3 regions of the Catenuloplanes atrovinosus genome follow, and region 2 is predicted to be linked to each of the others. Evidence: riboswitches for the same ligand, from Rfam matches in the RefSeq annotation. Region 2 holds a riboswitch; each other region holds the start of a gene.
The links. Region 2 has a riboswitch for cobalamin ahead of bluB (5,6-dimethylbenzimidazole synthase). Riboswitches for the same ligand answer to the same signal wherever they lie in the genome.

Region 1 (6,420 bases), 1.5 Mb from region 2:
CCGTGCCGGGCGCTGTGGAAGGCGATCACGTCGGCGGCGCCGATCAGGCGGGCGGCCTTGACGGTCACCAGCTCCGGATCGCCCGGTCCGAGTCCGACGCCGTAGAGCCGGCCGGTGCCCATTACTCCTCCTCGCTGGCGATGGCGTTGAGCGCCGCCGCGGTCATCGCGCTGCCGCCCCGGCGGCCGTGCACCACCAGGAACTCACACCCCGCCGGGTGTACGGCCAGCGCCGCCTTGGACTCGGCCGCGCCGATGAAGCCGACCGGGATGCCGATGATCGCGGCGGGCCGGGGCGCGCCCGCGTCCAGCATCTCCAGCAGCCGGAACAGCGCGGTGGGCGCGTTGCCGACCGCGACGACCGCGCCGCCGAGGTGGTCCCGCCACAGCTCCAGCGCCGCCGCGGATCGGGTGGTGCCGAGTTCATCGGCCAGCGCCGGTACGCGAGGGTCGCGCAGCGTGCAGATCACCTCGTTGTCCGCGGGCAGCCGGCGGCGGGTGACCCCGGCCGCGACCATGTGCGCGTCGCAGAGGATGGGGGCGCCGGCGCGCAGCGCCTCCCCGGCCCGGGCCACCACGCCGGGCGAGTAGGCGAGGTCGTCCACCAGGTCGGTCATCCCGCAGGAGTGGATCATGCGGACCGCGACGCGCGCGACGTCGTCCGGCAGTCCGTCGAGCCGCGCCTCCGCGCGGATCGTGGCGAACGAGCGGCGGTAGATCTCCGCCCCGTCGCGCACATAGTCGTAAACGGTCACGCGCCGGTCTCCTGTGCGGGGTACGTCGGGTTGGTGCGGGCACCGGCGACCACGGCGGCGAGCCGGTCGAGGTCGGCGGCGGTCTGATCGTCGGACCCGTCGACGCGGTAGCCGCCCGGCGTGGCCAGCACGAGCACGTGCGGCGTCGCGGGGTGGCCGCAGGCGCGCTCGCAGCCGGCCCAGTGGACCGGGAGCGCGCGCGGCGCGACCCGCGGCGGGTCGAGCGCGACCACGGCGGTGGCGTCCGCGCGGACGTCGGCGCGGGACTTCGCGCAGCCGGGCCGGCCGGCGCAGGCGGTCACGCCGTACCAGGGGGAATCCGTGCCGGTGACGAGCCCGGCGGCGGCCGGGCGGGCGGCGTCCGCCGGTCCGGGGACGACCACGCCCCGCCAGGGCGTGAAACGCAGCTCGCCGGCGCCCTCGGCGGCGAGGTCGGCGAGCAGGTCGAGCTGTCCGGCGGAGATCCGGCCGAGCGGGACGATCACGGCGAGCGCGGCGCCCGACCCGATCACGCCGGCCGGCGGGGCGGGTGGGTCGCGCCGCTCGCGCACGGGCGCGGCGGTGGCGCCGAGGCGGGCGGCGACGCGCGTCGCACCCTGATCAATCTCGGACATTCGCCAGCCGGCGGAGCCCTGTGCGGCACGCTCCGCGAGGAAGGCCTCGGCCGCCGCGACCGCGAGCCCGGGCGCGTCGCCCGCCGGAGTGCGCACGCCGTGGTCGACGCCGTCGAGGAGCAGCGCGAACCCGCCGCCGGCGACGGCCGCGAGGCAGATGTCGGCGTGCAGCGCGGCCACGTCGCCGCGGCCGTCGTCGAGCGCGAAGAGGAAGCGGCCGGAGAGCGCGGCGAGCGCGGGCGCGGCACACAGCGCGGCGTCCAACTCGCCGATCAGCGGGCGCACGTCGGCCAGGCCGGCGCCGTCCAGGCCGCTCAGCGGCGACGCGACGATGTTGCGGGCGCGCTCGTGCGTGGCGGACGGCAGCAGGCCGGCCTCCGCCAGGCGGGCGCCGAGTTCCGTCTCGGCTCCGGGCGGGAGCGCGCGGAGCTGAAGATTGCCGCGCGAGGTCTGGTCGAGGTGGCCGTCGCCGAGCTCACGGGCGGCGCGGGCGAGCACGCGGGCCTGGTCCGCGGTGACCACCCCGCCGGGGATGCGCACCCGGGCCAGACCACCGTCCGCGGCGGCGTGCACCTGCAGCGCGGTCGGGCAGGCATCCGGCCCGGTGCGCACCACCACGCCGCCGGACGGCGCGGTGCGCGCCACCACGGGCGCGGCCGGCCGGCCGGGGACGGGAGTCGGGGACATGCGGCGGATACTACGGGTTGTCGCGGAGGTCGCTTCACGTTCGGCCACGCAAGCCCGACGTGCGTCACAACCGCCCCCACCCGCCGCGCGGGGACGGGGGACGTATTCGTAGGGACGCGCGCCCGACGCGACGCGCACGGCGCCGGCAAACGGAGCCACACGTCAGCGTGGGCGCGGCACGTCAGCGTGGGCGAGGCACGCCAGCGTGAGCGAGGCACGCCAGCGTGAGCGAGGCACGCCAGCGTGAGCGCGGCACGCCAGCGTGAGCGCGGCACGCCAGCGTGAGCGAGGCACGCCAGCGTGAGCGAGGCACGCCAGCGTGGGCGCAGGACGCAACGCGGGCGAAGCCGCCACTTCGGCGGGACACGCTCAGCAGTCTCGATCGGGCGCTCCGCGCCCGATATTTCATCTTTTATGAGCGCGCGCACGACATGAATGCCCGCATACAACTCGCAGGTGGACCACGAGGCGGTTAGCTATCGGTCAACCGCGCCCGATCGGCAAAGGCCGCATATCGGGAATGCCGTATGTGACCTGAGCGAGGCGGAGAGATGCGAGGCGGAGTCGGGCGAGTCGGGAACGGGCGGACCCGACGCAATACGAGGCCAGGCCACCCGAGGTCGGGCGGCGGGAGGCGACGCGTGGCGTGGCGACGCGTGGCGTGGCGACGCGTGGCGTGGCGTGGCGTGGCGACGCGTGGCGTGGCGACGCATGGCTTGGCGACGCATGGCGTGGCGACGCGACCAGAGGCGAGGCGATCAGAGATGAGGCGACCAGAGGCGAGGGTGGGGAGGGCGAGCAAGATCACTGGGGGTGGCTTGACGGGTGGGGGCGAGGATCGGGAGAGTGGGAGGGCTGCACAATGAGCGCGCGGCGACGGTGGAGGAAGCCGGTGGGAGTCCGGCGCGGTCCCGCCACTGTCACCGGGGAGCGGACCCCAGGACGACCACGGCCGTGATGGCGGGAAGGTCGGGGCGAGCGCCGATCCGGGAGCCAGGAGACTCCGGTCGCCGCGTCAACCGTCACGATCTGGGGCGAGGACCCCGGGGAGGAGCCCGCGGTGCCCCGCGTCCTGCTGCTGTCGACGTCCGACACCGATCTGCTGAGTGCCCGTGCCAGTGGCGCGGACTTCCGGCTGGCGAACCCGGCCCGCACCGCGGTCGAGGATCTGGACGGGCTTACCGAGGGTACGGATCTGGTGGTGGTCCGGATTCTGGGCGGCCACCGGGCGTGGGAGGAGGGCATCGACGCGCTCCTGGCCCAGCAGCGGCCGGTCGTGGTGCTCGGCGGGGAGCAGGCGCCGGACGCGGAGCTGATGCGGCTGTCCACGGTGGCGGCGAACCTCGCGGCCGAGGCGCACATGTACCTGGCGCACGGTGGGCCGGCGAACCTGGCCGAGCTGCACCACTTCCTGAGCGACACGATCCTGCTCACCGGGCACGGGTTCGCGGCGCCGGAGCCGGCACCGGCGTGGGGGCGGCTGGAACGGCCGGAGCCGAGGAACCCGCACGGCCCGGCGATCGCGATCCTGTACTACCGCGCGCACCACATGGCGGGGAACACCGGGTTCGTGCACGCGCTCGCGGACGCGGTGGAGGACGCCGGCGCGCGGCCGCTGCCGATCTTCTGCGCCTCGCTGCGTACCCCGGATGACGATCTTCTGGAGGCGCTGCGCGAGGCCGACGCGCTGATCGTGACCGTGCTGGCGGCCGGCGGCGCGGGCGGGATCGTGCCGGCGGCGGCGCAGGCCGGGGGCGACGACGACGCGTGGGACGTGGGCGAGCTGGCGCGGCTGGACGTGCCGATCCTGCAGGGGCTGTGCCTGACCAGCGACCGGGCGACCTGGGACGGCAACGACGACGGGCTGTCACCGCTGGACGCTGCCACGCAGGTGGCGGTGCCGGAGTTCGACGGCCGGATCATCACGGTGCCGTTCTCGTTCAAGGAGACCGACGCCGACGGGCTGACCGTCTACGTGGCCGACCCGGAGCGGGCGCGGCGGGTGGCGGGCATCGCGGCCGGGCACGCGCGGCTGCGGCACGTCCCGCCCGCGGAGCGCCGGATCGTGCTGATGCTGTCGGCGTACCCGACCAAGCACTCCCGGATCGGCAACGCGGTCGGCCTGGACTCGCCGGCCTCCGCGGTGCGCCTGCTCAGGGCGATGAGCGAGCGCGGGTACGACGTGGGCGAGTTCCCCGGCGTGGCGGCGCAGGACGGCGACGCGCTGATGCACGCGCTGATCGCGGCCGGCGGCCAGGACCCGAACTGGCTGACCGAGGAGCAGTTGGAGGGCAACCCGATCCGGATCCCCGCGGCGGAGTACCGCGCCTGGTTCGCCACGCTGCCGGCGGAGCTGCGCGAGGAGACCGAGCGGCACTGGGGGCCGGCGCCGGGCGAGCTCTACGTCGACCGGAGCGGCGACCCGGACGGCGAGATCGTGCTGGCGGCGCTGCGCGGCAACAACGTGGTCGTGATGGTGCAGCCGCCGCGCGGGTTCGGCGAGAACCCGGTCGCGATCTACCACGACCCGGACCTGCCGGCCAGCCACCACTACCTGGCCGCCTACCGCTGGCTGGCGGCGAACTTCGGCGCGCACGCGGTCGTGCACCTCGGCAAGCACGGCAACCTGGAGTGGCTGCCCGGCAAGACCGTGGGCCTGTCCGCCGCGTGCGGGCCGGACGCGGCGCTCGGCGACCTGCCGCTGATCTACCCGTTCCTGGTCAACGACCCCGGCGAGGGTACGCAGGCGAAGCGCCGTGCGCACGCCACGCTCGTCGATCACCTGGTGCCGCCGATGGCGCGCGCGGAGTCGTACGGCGACATGGCCCGGCTGGAGCAGTTGCTGGACGAGCACGCGACCATCGCGGCGCTGGACCCGGCGAAGCTGCCGGCGATCCGCGCGCAGATCTGGACGCTGCTGCAGGCCGCAAAGCTCGATCACGATCTGGGCGTGACCGACCGGCCGCACGACGCGGAGTTCGACGACTTCCTGCTGCACGTGGACGGCTGGCTGTGCGAGGTCAAGGACGTGCAGATCCGCGACGGGCTGCACGTGCTGGGCGAGGCGCCGGGCGGCGAGGCCCGGGTGAACCTGGTGCTGGCGATGCTGCGCGCGCGGCAGATGTGGGCCGGCCGGGTCGCGGCGCTGCCCGGACTGCGCGAGGCGCTCGGCCTGGCCGAGGACGGGTCCGCGCCGAAGTCCGAGGTGGACGCCGTGGAGGCGGTGGCGAAGTCCCTGGTCGAGGAGATGGAAGCGCGGGGGTGGGACCCGGCGGCGGTCCCGGGCGTGGTGTCGCGCGCGGCCGTACGTACCCCCGAGGTCGTGGAAAAGGTTTTGATCTTCGCGGCCACGGAGATCGTGCCGCGGCTGGATCGCACCACGGACGAGATGGCGCATCTGCTGCACGCGCTGGACGGCGGCTACGTGCCGGCCGGGCCGAGCGGGTCGCCGCTGCGCGGCCTGATCAACGTGCTGCCGACCGGGCGGAACTTCTACTCCGTCGACCCGAAGGCGATTCCGAGCCGGCTGGCCTGGGAGACCGGGCAGGCGATGGCGGAGTCGCTGGTGGCCCGCTACCGCGCGGACACCGGCGAGTGGCCGCGCTCGGTCGGGCTGTCCGTGTGGGGCACCGCCGCGATGCGCACGGCCGGCGACGACGTGGCGGAGATCCTGGCGCTGCTGGGCGTGCGGCCGACCTGGGACGAGGCGTCGCGCCGGGTGAACGGGCTGGCCGTGGTCCCGCTGGCCGAGCTGGGACGGCCGCGGGTGGACGTGACCGTCCGGATCAGCGGCTTCTTCCGGGACGCGTTCCCGCACGTGGTGGCGCTGCTGGACGACGCGGTGCGCCTGGTGGCCGAGCTGGACGAGCCCGCGGATCTCAACTTCGTGCGGGCGCACGTGGCGGCGGACCTCGAGGCGCACGGTGACCCGCGGCGGGCGACGCTGCGCGTCTTCGGGTCGAAGCCGGGCGCGTACGGCGCCGGTATCCTGCCGCTGATCGACAGCCGGAACTGGCGCGGCGACGCGGACCTGGCCGAGGTGTACGCGGTGTGGGGCGGCTACGCGTACGGGCGCGGGCTCGACGGTGTGGCCGCGCGCGCCGACATGGAGACCGTCTACAGGCGCATGTCGATCGCGGCGAAGAACGTGGACACCCGCGAGCACGACATCGCCGACTCCGACGACTACTTCCAGTACCACGGCGGCATGATCGCGACGGTGCGCGCGCTGACCGGCACGGCCCCGCGCGCGTACATCGGCGACAGCACCCAGCCCGCCGCGGTACGCACCCGCGCGCTGTCCGAGGAGACCGCCCGCGTGTTCCGCGCCCGCGTGGTCAACCCGCGCTGGATCGCCGCCATGCG
Region 2 (6,420 bases):
CGCCCATCGCCTCCGGGCTGGTCATGAACGTGGCGAACGAGCGGGTCAGCGGATCGGTCTCGGTCGTCGGGCCGTAGCTGTACAGGTACTCCACCGTCCAGAACTGGTAGCCGCTCTCGATGTCCTCGAGCGTAGCGCCGTGCCCGCCCACCTTGATCTGGGCCACGGACGTCCCGGCCGTGACCGCGCTGGGCAGGTCGACGTAGCCGATCGCGCCCGGGTAGCGGTTGACCGCGGTGACGACGTCGCTGGTGCCGTCCTGCTCGCAGAGGATCGGGCCGGTCGCACCGAGCCCGGCCCGGCGGGCCTCGCAGGTGTCGGACGTGATCTGCGGCGCCGGCTCGCCGTCGAGCAGCTGCTTCTCGATGACGAGGCGGCTGCCCGAGGTGTTCCGCCGGCCGACGACGCGGATCGGCAGGTCCGGCAGGGTTACGCCGTCCTCCACCTGGACCTGGTTCCAGTTGGTGGTCTGGCCCAGGAAGATCTTCTTGAGCTCGGTACGCGAGAGCTCCCTCACCGGCACGCCCGGGTGCAGGACGAACGTGTACGACACGATCGCCAGCGTGGCCGCGATCTCCAGGTTCTGGAACTCGGGGCTGCCGTCGAACCGCCCCTCCGCCAGCGTGAGCAGCTTCAACCGCTCCTCCGGTGGCGCGTTCTTCAGCCCGGCCAGGCCCTCGACGCTGGTGGAGCCGTCCACCGTGATCGTGGAGCCCGGGCAGTTCGCCATGTACCGCTGCGCCAACTGCTCCGCCACGCCGGTGAACACGCTGGAACCGGTGACGGTGAGCGTGCCGGTCGCGCACGTCGGCCCGGGTGGGATGTCCGGCCCCTGGCTGTTGATCAGCAGCACCGCGACCAGCGCGCCGGCCAGCAGCGTGGTCAGCGCGCCGCCGATGATGGTGCTGCGCCGCAGCCGCCGGCCGTCGCTGTCCAGGAAGATCCGGCCGTTGCGCAGGATGCCGTTGGTCTGCACCTCCGGCTTGCCCTCGCCGCTGGTGTGCTCCAGCAGCGCCACCAGCTTGAACTCGCTGCCCGGGTTGAGGTGCACCTTCGGCAGGATGATCTTGTTGTCCCGGACCTCGAAGCCGCGGCCGGTGAGCAGATCCTGCAGGTCCGGCGGCCGGGCCTCGGTGACGTCCACGGTGACCAGCCGGCGCGTGTTGCCCGGGAACGTCAGCCCGAGCTGGTGCACGTAGTCGTGCTCGGTGATGGACGTGCGGCCCACGTTCTTGATGCGCGCGACCACCATGCCCGGGTCCGGGATCTCGGTGCGGTCCGGCCCGATCAGCCGCACGACGTTACCGGCGTCCGGCGGATCGAATCCGAGCCGGGAATTGAACCGCACCCGAAACGACAGCATCTTTTCCCGCCGGGTCCGGAGGTAATTCAGAAACGTGCCGCCGCCGATGATCAACAGGGCCAGGGCCAGGCCGAACGGCCCTTCCATATTGTCGGCGAGCCATTCCGCCACCACCGTTAAAGCCACTGGTGTACCCCGTTCGTTAACCCGCAGTTCGCGCAATATGAACTAAGCGTTGTTCACTGTCCGGAATCGACACGTCACAAGGTATCCAACGCATGCGAGAAAGCCACCAAGGGCCACGAAGATGCCGGTCCACCACGGCCGGCGGGTCCGCGTGCGACGACGAGCCGAGCGGCATCGGCGGTCGCGGCCCGTCGAGCGTCACCGAGCGCCGGCGCGCCCCGGCCGCCGCGGTCGACCCGCTTCCCGCGCGCCTGTGACCCGCGCATCCGCGCATCGCGTATCCGCGAGAAGGGCCGTGGTCCGGATGTGTTCGTGGCATGTTCGCCGTGCCGTGGCGGCCGGAGCCGCATCCCGGCCGGGCCGTCCGGTGATTTCCTGCCCCTACAAGTATTTCCCATCCACATGCACCGATGTGTCACTCCGGGTCGACGGGCATGGATTCGCGCTCGTCTAGCGTCCACGGCATGGTTGACGAGGCACTCGCGCAGGAACTGATCGACATGACGGACGAGGACCGGCGGCTGCAGGCCGGGGCGCTGGGTGCGGATTACGCCGCCCGGCTGGCGTACCGGCGGGTCACCGTCCGCAACGGTGACCGGCTCGCGGAGATCATCGACGAGCACGGGTGGCCGACCGCGGACCTCGTCGGCGCGGAGGCGGCCCGGCGGGCGTGGCTGGTGGCGCAGCACGCGGACCGGCACCTGCACCTGCAACGCCGCGCGCTGGCCCTGATGACGGAGGCGGTGCACGCGGGGAAGGGCGACGCCGCGCAGCTGGCCATGCTGACCGACCGCCTGCTGGTCAACGAGGGCCGCCCGCAGATCTACGGCACTCAGATCGCCGGGGTCGTCGACGGCGCCCCGGTCCCGTGGCCGTGCGAGGACCCGGACCGGCTGGACGAGCGGCGTGCCGGGGTCGGCCTCGACCCGTTCGCCGTCCACGTCGCCAGGCACGCGCCGGCCTGATCGGCCCGGAAGCCGGGACGCGGTATGGTGCGGGTGGCACGAACTGTTGCGAGGTGCCCCGGCGGCGACGGCGGGGAGAATCTGGGAAGCCGGTGTGAATCCGGCACGGGCCCGCCGCGGTGACCGGGGAGCCGCCGCCCACGCGCGCACGCGCAGCCACTGGCCGTCAGGCCGGGAAGGCGGGCGGTGGGGTGACGATCCGGGAGTCCGAAGACCGGCCTCGCGCCTGGTGACCCCGGCATGCCCGGGGCGAGAGCGCAGCGGGAGCCTGCCGTGATCCACGACCTGTACGACGTCATCCACCGCCGCCGTGACGTGCGCGGCGAGTTCACCGGCGCGCCCGTCCCGGACGCCACCGTGGACCGCATCCTCGGCGCGGCGCACGCGGCACCGAGCGTCGGCCTGTCCCAGCCGTGGGACTTCATCCTGGTCCGCGGCCGCGAGCCGCGCGAGGCCTTCCACGAGCACGTGCGCCGGGAGCGGGACGTTTTCGCGGCCACATTGGACGGCGACGCGGCCGACCGGTTCGCCCGCATCAGGATCGACGGCGTGCTGGAGTCCACCCTGTCCATCGTGGTCACCTACGACCCGGAGCGGGGCGGGCCGGCGGTGCTGGGCCGGCACGCGATCGCGGACGCCGGGCTGTACTCCGCCTGCCTCGCCATCCAGAACCTCTGGCTGGCGGCCACGGCCGAGCGGCTCGGCGTCGGCTGGGTGTCGTTCTACCGCGAGGACTTCGTCCGCGACCTGCTCGGCATCCCGGCCGGGATCCGCCCGGTCGCCTGGCTCTGCGTGGGGCCGGTCACCCACCTCCAGGACACCCCGGACCTGGAACGCCACGGCTGGCGCCACCGCCGCCCGCTGCACCTGGCCCGCCACGAGGACCGCTGGGGCGGATAGGGCACCCGCCCGTCGTGCCGGGGCGGACGGGCATCATCGACGGGAGCGCGGCGGCCGGCCGGCAACTGCGTCGGCGCGGGGCGTCTCGGCCCATCCGGGCCGGTCACCGCGCGTGCTTGCGGTGCAGCGTGGCGAGGCGGTCGAGCGTTTCGGCCACGGTACGCCGCTGCCCGTCCGTGAGCCGGGCCGTGGCGCTGGCGATGTCGTCCGCCAGCGGCCGCAACTCGTCGAGCAGCCGCTCGCGGGCCAGCGGCGTGGTGGTGACGGTCTGCCGGCGGCGGTCGGTCAGGTGCGGCTCGCGGCGCGCGTACCCGGCCCGCACCAGCCGGTCGACCAGGCCGGTCGCGGCGCCCGAGGTCATGCCGAGCATGCGCCCCAGCTCGACCGGCCCGACCGGCGCGGGGGAGACGGCGAGGTGCTTGAGCGCCAGGTAGTCGCCGGCGGTGAGCCCCATCCGGCGGGCGATCGCCGCGTCCAGCTCGGCGGCGGCGACGGCGAGGTGGTGCACGGTCCAGGCGAGATCGCCGGTGGCGTGCGGATGCTGAGACACGCGAACGAGCATACGATGACTCAGAAATTAAGCTACTTCGTATGTGAGGTTCTCATGGGCGACCGGATCCGCTCCCTCGCGCTCGCCACCGCCTGCACCGCGTTCGTGGCGACGCCCAACCTCGGCGCGCTCGTCGGCAGGGGCGAACAGACGCGGCGGTACGACACGGTGATCACCCCACCGGACTACGCCTTCACGGTCTGGGCCCCGATCTTCGCCTGCTGCATCGCGTCGACCGTCGCCCAGTGCCGGCCGTCCGGCCGCGGCGATCCGGTCAGCCGGCGCACCGGGTGGGCGCTGACCGGCGCATACCTGGTCAACACCGCCTGGTCGCTCGCTGCCCAGACGGACCGGTTCCGCTACACGCCGTACCTGCTGCCGCTGGCCACGGCCTTCGCCGCGGTCGCGCACGCTCGGGTGCAGGGCGGGCCGGGCGGTGCGGCGGTCACGCCGGCGAGCACCGGCCTGCTGCTCGGCTGGACCGCGCTGGCGAGCACGGTGAACGTCGCCGCCGGTGCGGTCGCGGCCGGCGCCGACCGCACCGGGCCCCGGATGGTCGCCGGCGGCACCGCCGGGCTGGTGGCCGCGTCCACCGCGGTCGCCACGGCCGTCGCCACCAGCCGCCGCGGCGCCGTCCCGCTGGCCCTCAGCTCCGCCTGGGGCCTGGCCACGACCGCGCTCACCCGGCACCGCCCCCGAGCCGTCCGCCTCGCCGCCGCGGCCGGCGCCGCCGCCATCACGCTGGCGGCCCTCCGCCCGGTGTCCCGCCGCCGCACGTAGGGCCACGCTCACCCGGCGCCCGCGGCGTGCTCACCCGCTCGACCGGTACCGCCACCAGGCCGCGGCCACGCCGCACATGGGAACGGCATCAATCCAGCCTCCTAGGCTGCCCTAGGAGGTGTGCCGGCCGAACGGCGGAGGCCCGGTCCACTCCGGGGCGAGCACGGACCAGATCTCGATGTCGTGGCGTTCGCCGTGGTGGGCGTATGCGGAGCGGAGCACGCCGTCGCGGGTCATGCCGAGGCGCGTGGCGACCGCGATGCTGGCCGTGTTGCCGGACGACACCTGCCACTCGACGCGGTGGATGCCCCGGTCCCGGATCGCCCAGTCGATGATCACCGTGACCGCGCGGGTGATCAGGCCGCGGCCGGTCGCGGACGGCTCCAGCCAGCAGCCGGCCTCGGCGGTGCCGTTGCGCACGTCCATGGTGCGGAACAGCACGCCGCCGACGAGCGCGCCGCCGGCGTGGATGCCCCAGATGCGCCCGGTGTCGGCGGCGGCCTTCTCCGCGTACCCCATCAGGAAGGTCTTGGCGGTCTCCGGCGAGGTGACGGCGTCGGCCAGGCCGATGAACCGGCCGATGAACTCGCGTCCCCGGTCGATGTTGGCCAGCAGGTCGCCGGACTGCCAGGGCTCCAGCGGGCGGAGGACCGCGTCGCCGGAGCCCAGCGGCACGTCGAAGATCAACGGTCGACCGCGTACTTCTCGATCTCGGCGAGCTCGTCGCCGGTGAACGACAGGTTGCCGAGCGCCGCGATGTTCGTCTCCAGCTGCGTGACGCTGGACGCGCCGATGATCAGCGAGGTCATCCGCGGGTCGCGCAGCGCCCAGGCGAGGGCGAGCTGCGCGAGGGACTGGCCGCGGCCGGACGCGATCTCGTTGAGCGCGCGGACCTTGCCCATGGTCTCCTCGGACAGGTCACTCTCGTTGAGGAAGTGGCTGGTCGCGACGCGCGAGTCGGACGGCACCCCGCGCAGGTAGCGGTCGGTGAGCAGGCCCTGCTGGAGCGGGCTGAACGCGATGCAGCCGGCGCCGGCGGTCTCCAGCGCGTCGAGCAGACCGTCCCGTTCGATCCAGCGGTTGAGCATCGAGTACGACGGCTGGTGGATCAGCAGCGGCGTGCCGAGCGAGCGGAGGATCTCGGCGGCGCGCGTGGTCTGCTCGGCCGTGTAGTTGGAGATGCCCACGTAGAGTGCCTTGCCGGAGCGGACGATGGCGTCCAGCGCGGACATGCTCTCCTCGAGCGGCGTCTCCGGGTCGGGGCGGTGGTGGTAGAAGATGTCGACGTACTCCACGCCGAGGCGCTTCAGCGACTGGTCCAGCGACGAGACGAGCTGCTTGCGCGAGCCCCACTCGCCGTACGGGCCCTCCCACATGTGGTAGCCCGCCTTGGAGGAGATGACGATCTCGTCCCGGTACGCCCTGAGGTCGGTGGCGAGCAGCCGGCCGAAGTTGCTCTCGGCCGAGCCGGGCGGCGGGCCGTAGTTGTTGGCCAGGTCGAAGTGGGTGACGCCGAGGTCGAACGCCCGCCGCACGATCTCGCGCTGCGTCTCCAGCGGCCGGGTGTCGCCGAAGTTGTGCCAGAGGCCGAGCGAGATCGCGGGCAGCTTCAGGCCACTGCGGCCGGCGCGCCGGTAGGTCATCGTCTGGTAGCGGTCACTTGCGGGGTTGTACGTCACGCGGGGAAGCGTATCCCCGGGGTCCGACGGCGCGACCGGAGGCGGCCAGCAGCGCCG
Region 3 (6,420 bases), 2.2 Mb from region 2:
CGGCACGTCGACGCCGTGGCTCTCCCACAGCCGCTCCAGCGCGTCGTGGTGTTTCGGACTCATCCGGCCCCGGCGGGGGTGGAACGTCCGCACCCGGGCGGGAGGCAGCGCGTTGATCTGCTCGGCCAGCGCGTCCATCTGCTCGGACAGCTGGAGCGCGTCTGCAAGATCAGTGTTCGTCTCGATACTCATCAGACCCAAGACAATACCCAGGAGGTACGACGGAAGCGCAGCTCCCGCCGTACCCCCGGTGCGGTTTGATGGTTTTTTGTGGTTGTTTATCCGAAAGTGCAGGTGGTGGTAGGGGCAGGGTTACTCTGCGTCCACGACCCGATGAAGCCCACCGTGGTAGAGGCGCCCGGAGCCAGCGCGCCGTTCCACTCCGCGTTGCTCACCGTGACATCGGCACCCGATTGGGTGACGTTTCCACCCCACATCTGCGACACCCGCTGACCCGCGCCGAACGTGAATCGCGCGCTCCAGGACCGGCTGGCCGCCGCGCCGGCGTTCGCGACCGTGACCTCACCCTGGAAGCCGCCCGCCCACTGCCCGACGATCTGGTACGTCGCGGCGCACCCGGCGCCGGGCGGCGAGACGGACGGCGTGGCTGATGGCGTGGCGGACGGCGTGCCGGCCGGGACCCCGGTGATCGCCTGGACCAGCGGCGCGAACCACCGGTCGGCGATCTTGGCGTCGCCGGCCGCGTTCGGGTGCACGCCGTCGCCGGTGTCGGTCGCGGGCACGAAGCCGGTCCACTGGTCCACCACCGTGATCGGCGAGGCGGCCGTGCTCCTGGACGCGGCCCACGCCGGGATCGCCGCGTTGAACGCCACGGTCCGCGCCGCGCACTCGGCACAGCTCGGCGGGTCCACCGGGATGATCTGGGCGACCAGGATGCGCATGGCAGGGTTGCTGGCGCGCATGTGATCGACCAGCGTGCTGAACGCGGCCAGGATCGTGGCGGGCGGGATGTTGCTCCAGACGTCGTTCGTGCCGAGGTGCATCAGCACGACGTCCGGGTCGGTGGCGGACAGCCAGCCGGGGAGCAGCGACTGGTTCGCGATGTTCGTGGCGAGGAAGCCGCCGTGGCCCTCGTTCTCACCGTCGTAGGCGAAGCCGCAGCCCTGTGGCGGCAGCGTGCCCACGAAGTCGGTGTCGGTGTGGCCGGCGGTCTGGAGCTGCCGCCAGAGCAGCGCGCGCCAGCAGCCGGGCGAGCCGGTGATCGAGTCGCCGAGCGCCATGATCCGTACCGGATCGGCGGCGGTTCGGGGTTGTCGGTCCACCTCGGCCAGCGCGGGCTGGATGGTGATCAGCGCGAGTACGGCCGCGGTGATGGTGACGATGGTGGCGAGGATGCCGGGCAGGCGGGGGCGTCGTCGTGCGGGCATGACTCATCTCCGAACGGGTCGCTGCGGGTTCCGGAAGGCGCTGCCGCGGTCCGCCCGGGGGGTGGGCGGTCGGGGCGGCAGCCGGGCAGCGTGGCGAGACTCCCGACGGCTGGTGGGGGGAGGCTTTGCCCTGCCTCCCGCACGACGGGCCGGTACGGCTCCGGCGCCATCATATGTCAACGATCGTCTATGGGCGGGGGTCGGGCTGCGAGCCCTGGCGCAGCGCCACCCGCGCGCCGCCGTCGGTGTCCAGCCGGAAGAGCCAGGACCGGCCGGCGCGCTCGCCGGTGACGTACGCGGTGCGCGTGGTCTGGTAGCTCAACTCCCGGTCGCCGGGCAGGCCGAGCGTCCGCTTCGCCCCGGTGGCCGGGTCGTACTCGATCACGGACAGCTTCGCCGAGGTGGCGGCCGTCCAGGTGAGGCGCGCGCCGTCCGGCCGCCACGACGGCACGGTCGCGAACCCGCTCCCCTGCCCGCCGCCGCCGAACGTGGCGACCGCGCGCTCCTTCGCGCCGGCCACCGTGCCGATGGTCAGGCACGCGTCGAAGACGGACTCGCACAGTCCGCCGCGGAACGCGATCCGGGTGCCGTCCGGCGCCCAGGAGACCGTGTCGTCCACCGCGATCCGCTCCGCGATGGTGCCGCCACGGGCCGGTTCGGGCTTCTCCGTGGGCAGCGGCTGACCCTTGCACTCGGCCGGGAACAGCACCTCGGGACGACCCTTCCCGGTGGTGGCGATGCGGTAGACGACCGGCCCACCGGTGCAGCCGGGCGCCGCGAACGCCAGCCACTTCCCGTCCGGCGACCAGTCCGCGCCGCCGGACGGGTGCCCGTCGAGCGCGCGCTGGCCGCTGCCGTCCGCGTTCATGATCCAAAGGCGGTTCTTCAGCAGGTACGCGATGCGCGTGCCGTCCGGCGACCAGCGCGGCCGGGCCGCGCCGCCGCCCTTGGTGAGCTGCTTCTCGGCGCCGTCACGCAGCAGCAGGACGTTGCCGTCGCGCACGAAGGCCAGGTCCGGCGTCGTGGCGGCCCGCGCCCGCGCGGTGGTGGCGGTGAGCGTGGTGATCGCAACCGTGGCGGTCAGCGCGACGGCGGCGCCGCGCACGATGCGGGATCGGCTGAGGGTCTTGCGCATGACGGTCTCCCGGGCTCGCGGCTCCGCGCTCCTGCATATCTCCACGGGGAGACGATCGTCGCAACCGAACGGCACCTGAGCGCTTCCCGGTTGGCACCCTACGACCCCAGTCGGTCAATTCGGCGTAATCACCCCAAATCGGGCGGGTCGCGGGGCGGGAGTGGGCGGCTGGGCGGGATCGCGCCGCACGGGAGTGACGCTCGGCCCGCACGGAGAGCGCGCGGCCCGCGCCGTTCTGGCGCGGGCCGGGACGCCGGGCGTTACGAGGCGGCGGACCACATGGCGGCGAAGGCGGCGGCCTCGCCGGTGAGCCAGCGGTCGATGTCCGCCGGCCGGGTGGCCGGGTCCGCGCGGAAGACGGCGCCGCGGCGGACGTCGACCAGGACCGGTTCCGCGTGCGGGAGGATCTGGTCCATGTGCGCGGCCATCAGGTGCAGCGTGGCGACCACGGCCTCGTCGCCGGGGGGCGTCTCGTCGAAGTGCAGGCGCACCGCCTCGGCGCGACCTCCCTCGTACCGCAGGCCGAGGTGGGGGTTGATTTTGACGGGCAGGCCGCCGATCACCGCGAGCGCGTCGCGGGTCTGGGCGAGCCACACCTTGTCGAGGTCGCCGAGCGTCTCCAGGTAGCGCGCGGCACCGGCGGTGGACGCCTCGTAGAGCGGGCGCCAGCGCGGCTTGACCGCCTGCACCACCGCGGCCAGGTGGGTGCCCGGCGTGCGGAACTGGATGTCCGCCTTGAGCGCCTTGACGAGCTGCCCGTGCGGGTTGAATCCGGACTTGGTCTGCCGCGCCCGGCGCAGCCCGCTGACGAACGAGGCCTTCTTCGGCCCGGTGCGGCCGACGTAGCGGGTGAACGAGAGCATCGTCGCGTACGGCGTGAGATCGGTCTCCAGAGTGGGCACGGTTGAAGATCCTCCCTGGTGGGGTGGCGTCTTTCGTACACACATACTAATCGACGGGTACGACATTTCCCACCCACGGTGACGGCATGGCCACAGCCCGCCCGCACCAAGATTGATCATGGCCCCTTGTCCGGGGATTTCGGGCGGCGGTACGCTGCGCTGGCCATGGTGCTCGGGAAGCCGGTGTGATTCCGGCGCGGTCCTCGCCACTGTGACCGGGGAGTGCCCGTTCCACCCTCGCCACCGGATCCGCGCGGATCTGGGAAGGCCGGGGCGGGCGTGATGATCCGGGAGCCAGGAGACCGGCCATGGCGTCGCATCACATCGCCACGAGGCATGGACGAGAGGATCAACCATCATGCCGCCGACCGTTTCCACCGGTGCCGACGTCGTCGCTCCGATCCGGGTCCCGCTGATCGCCTGGCTGCTGGCCGTCGTCGCGCTGGGCGTCGTCTACCTGCTGCTCCAGGAGAACGGGCTGGTCACCACCGGCCAGATCGCGGCGTACCTGCACGAGTTCACCCACGACGGCCGGCACGCGCTCGGCGTTCCGTGCCACTGACCGCGGCACGGGACATGACCACGCCCACGCTGGGCGGCATCCTCCGGCGCGGCGCCCTCGCGGGCGTCGCGGCCGGCGTGGTGGCGTCGGTCGTCGCGTTCGCCGTCGTCGAGCCGGTGATCGCGCGGGCCCTCGCGGTGGAGGAGGCCAGGTCCGCGGGCACGCCCGCGGAGGAGCCGCTGGTCGGCCGCGCCATGCAGGTGGCCGGCGGCATGGTCGCGGCCGTCGCGGTCGCGGTCTGCCTGGCGCTGGTGCTGGCCGTGGTGTTCGCGACGGTGCGGCACCGGCTCCCGGCCCGCACCGACTTCGGCCGGGCGGTGCTGCTGGCCTTCCTCGGGTTCGTGTCGTTCTCACTGGTCCCGGCGCTGAAGTACCCGGCGAACCCGCCGGCCGTCGGCGATCCGGACACGGTGGGCGCGCGCACCGCGCAGTACCTGTCACTCATCGCTGCCGGCGTGGCGATCGCCTGGCTGGCCGTGCTGGTCCGGCAGGTGCTGGTGGAGCGCGGGTGGTCCGCGCCGCTCGCGGTCACCGGCGGCGTGCTGGCCGGCGTCGCCGGCTACCTCGCGCTCATGCTGATCTGGCCGGGCGGCACCGTGGAGATCCCGGCGGACGTGCCGGCGCGGCTGATCTGGGATTTCCGGGTCGCGTCGCTGGCCGAGCTGACCGCCATGTGGGCGACCATGGGCGCCGTGCTGGGGCTGCTGCTCACTCCGCGTACGGGCGGGCCGGCCGCCCGGGCCGACGGGAGCACGTCCGCCACTGGTCTGTGATTTGCCGGTTTTGAGGTGGCTCGCCGCTTTAACCTGAGGGGGCAGGAGCAGGCCCGACGAAGGGACACGACCGGTGGCGACGACGACGGCGCCCGACGCCACCGGTACGGACGCGGACTGGGTCCACCTCGCCCGCCGCTCGCTGTCCCAGGAGGCCGCGGACCGGATCGCGGAGCTGGCTGCACGGGCCGCCGGCGCGCCGACCGGCCTGGTGCAACTGCTGGAGGGCCGCCGCATTCTGATGAGCGGCGGCTTCGGCATGCCGGCCGCCTGGGCGAGCCTGGACGCGGTGCCCGCCGCCTCCACGCTCGCCCGCATCATCTTCGACTCCGGCTGCCCGCTCGTGGTCAACGACGTGCACGACGACGCGCGGGTACCGCCGGACGCCCCGGTGCGCCAGGCGGACGCGCGCGCCTACCTCGGCTACCCGGTGCGGTCCCGGACCGGCGCGATCGCCGGCGTCTGCGCGGTGGTCGACTACCGGCCGCGCGAGTGGACCGCGGCGGAGCAGTCCGTGGTCGGGCACGCGGCCGAGGTGTGCGGCACGTTCGTGGCCGAGCGGGAGGCGCTGCGCATCGCGGACCGGCACCGGCGCTTCCTGGACGCGGTGCTGGACAACCTGCACGACGGCGTGGTCGCCTGCGACGCCGACGGCCGCCGGGTGCTGATCAACGCGCCGATGCTGCGGTTCACCGGCCGGACGCCGGAACCGTTCGCGCCCGGCACCCATCCCCTGGACTTCGGGCTCCGGCACGCGGACGGGCGGCCGATGGCGCCGGACGACACGCCGCTGTCCCGCGCGTTCCGCGGCGAGGAACTGCACGGGCTCCAGGTGCTGGCCGACTCGCCGCTCCAGCACCCGCGCGTGCTGCTGGTCGACGGCCAGCCGATCGCGGACGCGACCGGCAACCGGCTCGGCGCCGTGATCGCACTGCAGGACGTCACCGAGCTCAAGCGCACCGAGCGCTTCCGCGACTGCGAGCTGGCGGTGGCGTCCGCGCTGGCCGAGGCGGCGGGCGCGGCCGAGGCGGGTCCGCGCGTGCTGGAGGCGGTGGCCGGCACGCTGGGCTGGGCGCACGCGGAGCTGTGGCTGGTCGACGGCCCCGGCGGCGTGCTGCGGCCGGCCGCCCGGTGGAGCGCGCCGGGCAGCGTGGCACCGATGCACGTGCCGGACCAGCTCGCGTACGGCCAGGGCATCTCCGGCAAGGCCTGGCTGACCGGCGAGCCCGTCTGGATCCGCGACCTCGCGGCGGACGGCGAGCCGCTGCTGCCCGCGGACACGGTGGAGGCCGCGAAACTGCACGCCGCGCTCGCCATCCCGGTCCGGTCCGGCACCGGCACGCTGGGCGTGCTGGCGTTCTTCGCCGAGGTGGTCGAGGACCCGGAGGACGCGCTGGTCGCGCTGCTGGCCGGCATCGCGGCGCACGTCGGGCAGTTCCTGGAGCGGCGCCGCGCCGAGGACCTGGAGCTGCAGCTGGCCCGCAGCAAGGACGAGTACCTGGCGCTGATCGGGCACGAGATGCGCACGCCGCTCACCTCGATCAGCGCGTACACCAGCCTGCTGCGCGACGCGACCCCCGCCCAGCTCGCCGCGGACGGCCCCGCGCTGCTCGAGGTGATCGACCGCAACACCACGCTGCTCCGCGGCATCATCGACGAC

Region 1: it holds a riboswitch for cobalamin, as region 2 does, so the genes downstream of both, cobN (cobaltochelatase subunit CobN) here and bluB (5,6-dimethylbenzimidazole synthase) in region 2, are expected to answer to the same signal.
Region 3: it holds a riboswitch for cobalamin, as region 2 does, so the genes downstream of both, J2S41_RS03375 (CbtB domain-containing protein) here and bluB (5,6-dimethylbenzimidazole synthase) in region 2, are expected to answer to the same signal.

What each region holds. Positions count from the first base shown of each region.
Region 1 covers NZ_JAVDYB010000001.1:1,493,024-1,499,443, reverse strand. Annotated here, with positions in the region: gene cobJ (precorrin-3B C(17)-methyltransferase) at 1-122, opposite strand, end outside; gene J2S41_RS06340 (precorrin-8X methylmutase) at 122-754, opposite strand; gene cobG (precorrin-3B synthase) at 751-2,055, opposite strand; cobalamin riboswitch at 2,939-3,058, shown strand; gene cobN (cobaltochelatase subunit CobN) at 3,116-6,420, shown strand, end outside.
Region 2 covers NZ_JAVDYB010000001.1:2,988,100-2,994,519, forward strand. Annotated here, with positions in the region: gene J2S41_RS13365 (PstS family phosphate ABC transporter substrate-binding protein) at 1-1,348, opposite strand, end outside; gene J2S41_RS13370 (DUF6624 domain-containing protein) at 1,954-2,454, shown strand; cobalamin riboswitch at 2,489-2,691, shown strand; gene bluB (5,6-dimethylbenzimidazole synthase) at 2,728-3,354, shown strand; gene J2S41_RS13380 (MarR family winged helix-turn-helix transcriptional regulator) at 3,458-3,904, opposite strand; gene J2S41_RS13385 (TspO-related membrane protein) at 3,959-4,684, shown strand; gene J2S41_RS13390 (GNAT family N-acetyltransferase) at 4,796-5,368, opposite strand; gene mgrA (L-glyceraldehyde 3-phosphate reductase) at 5,368-6,327, opposite strand; gene J2S41_RS13400 (ATP-binding cassette domain-containing protein) at 6,341-6,420, opposite strand, start outside.
Region 3 covers NZ_JAVDYB010000001.1:744,637-751,056, reverse strand. Annotated here, with positions in the region: gene trmB (tRNA (guanosine(46)-N7)-methyltransferase TrmB) at 1-138, opposite strand, end outside; gene J2S41_RS03390 (cellulose binding domain-containing protein) at 279-1,388, opposite strand; gene J2S41_RS03385 (TolB family protein) at 1,576-2,523, opposite strand; gene J2S41_RS03380 (hypothetical protein) at 2,784-3,470, opposite strand; cobalamin riboswitch at 3,575-3,750, shown strand; gene J2S41_RS03375 (CbtB domain-containing protein) at 3,784-3,987, shown strand; gene J2S41_RS03370 (CbtA family protein) at 4,002-4,760, shown strand; gene J2S41_RS03365 (ATP-binding protein) at 4,834-6,420, shown strand, end outside.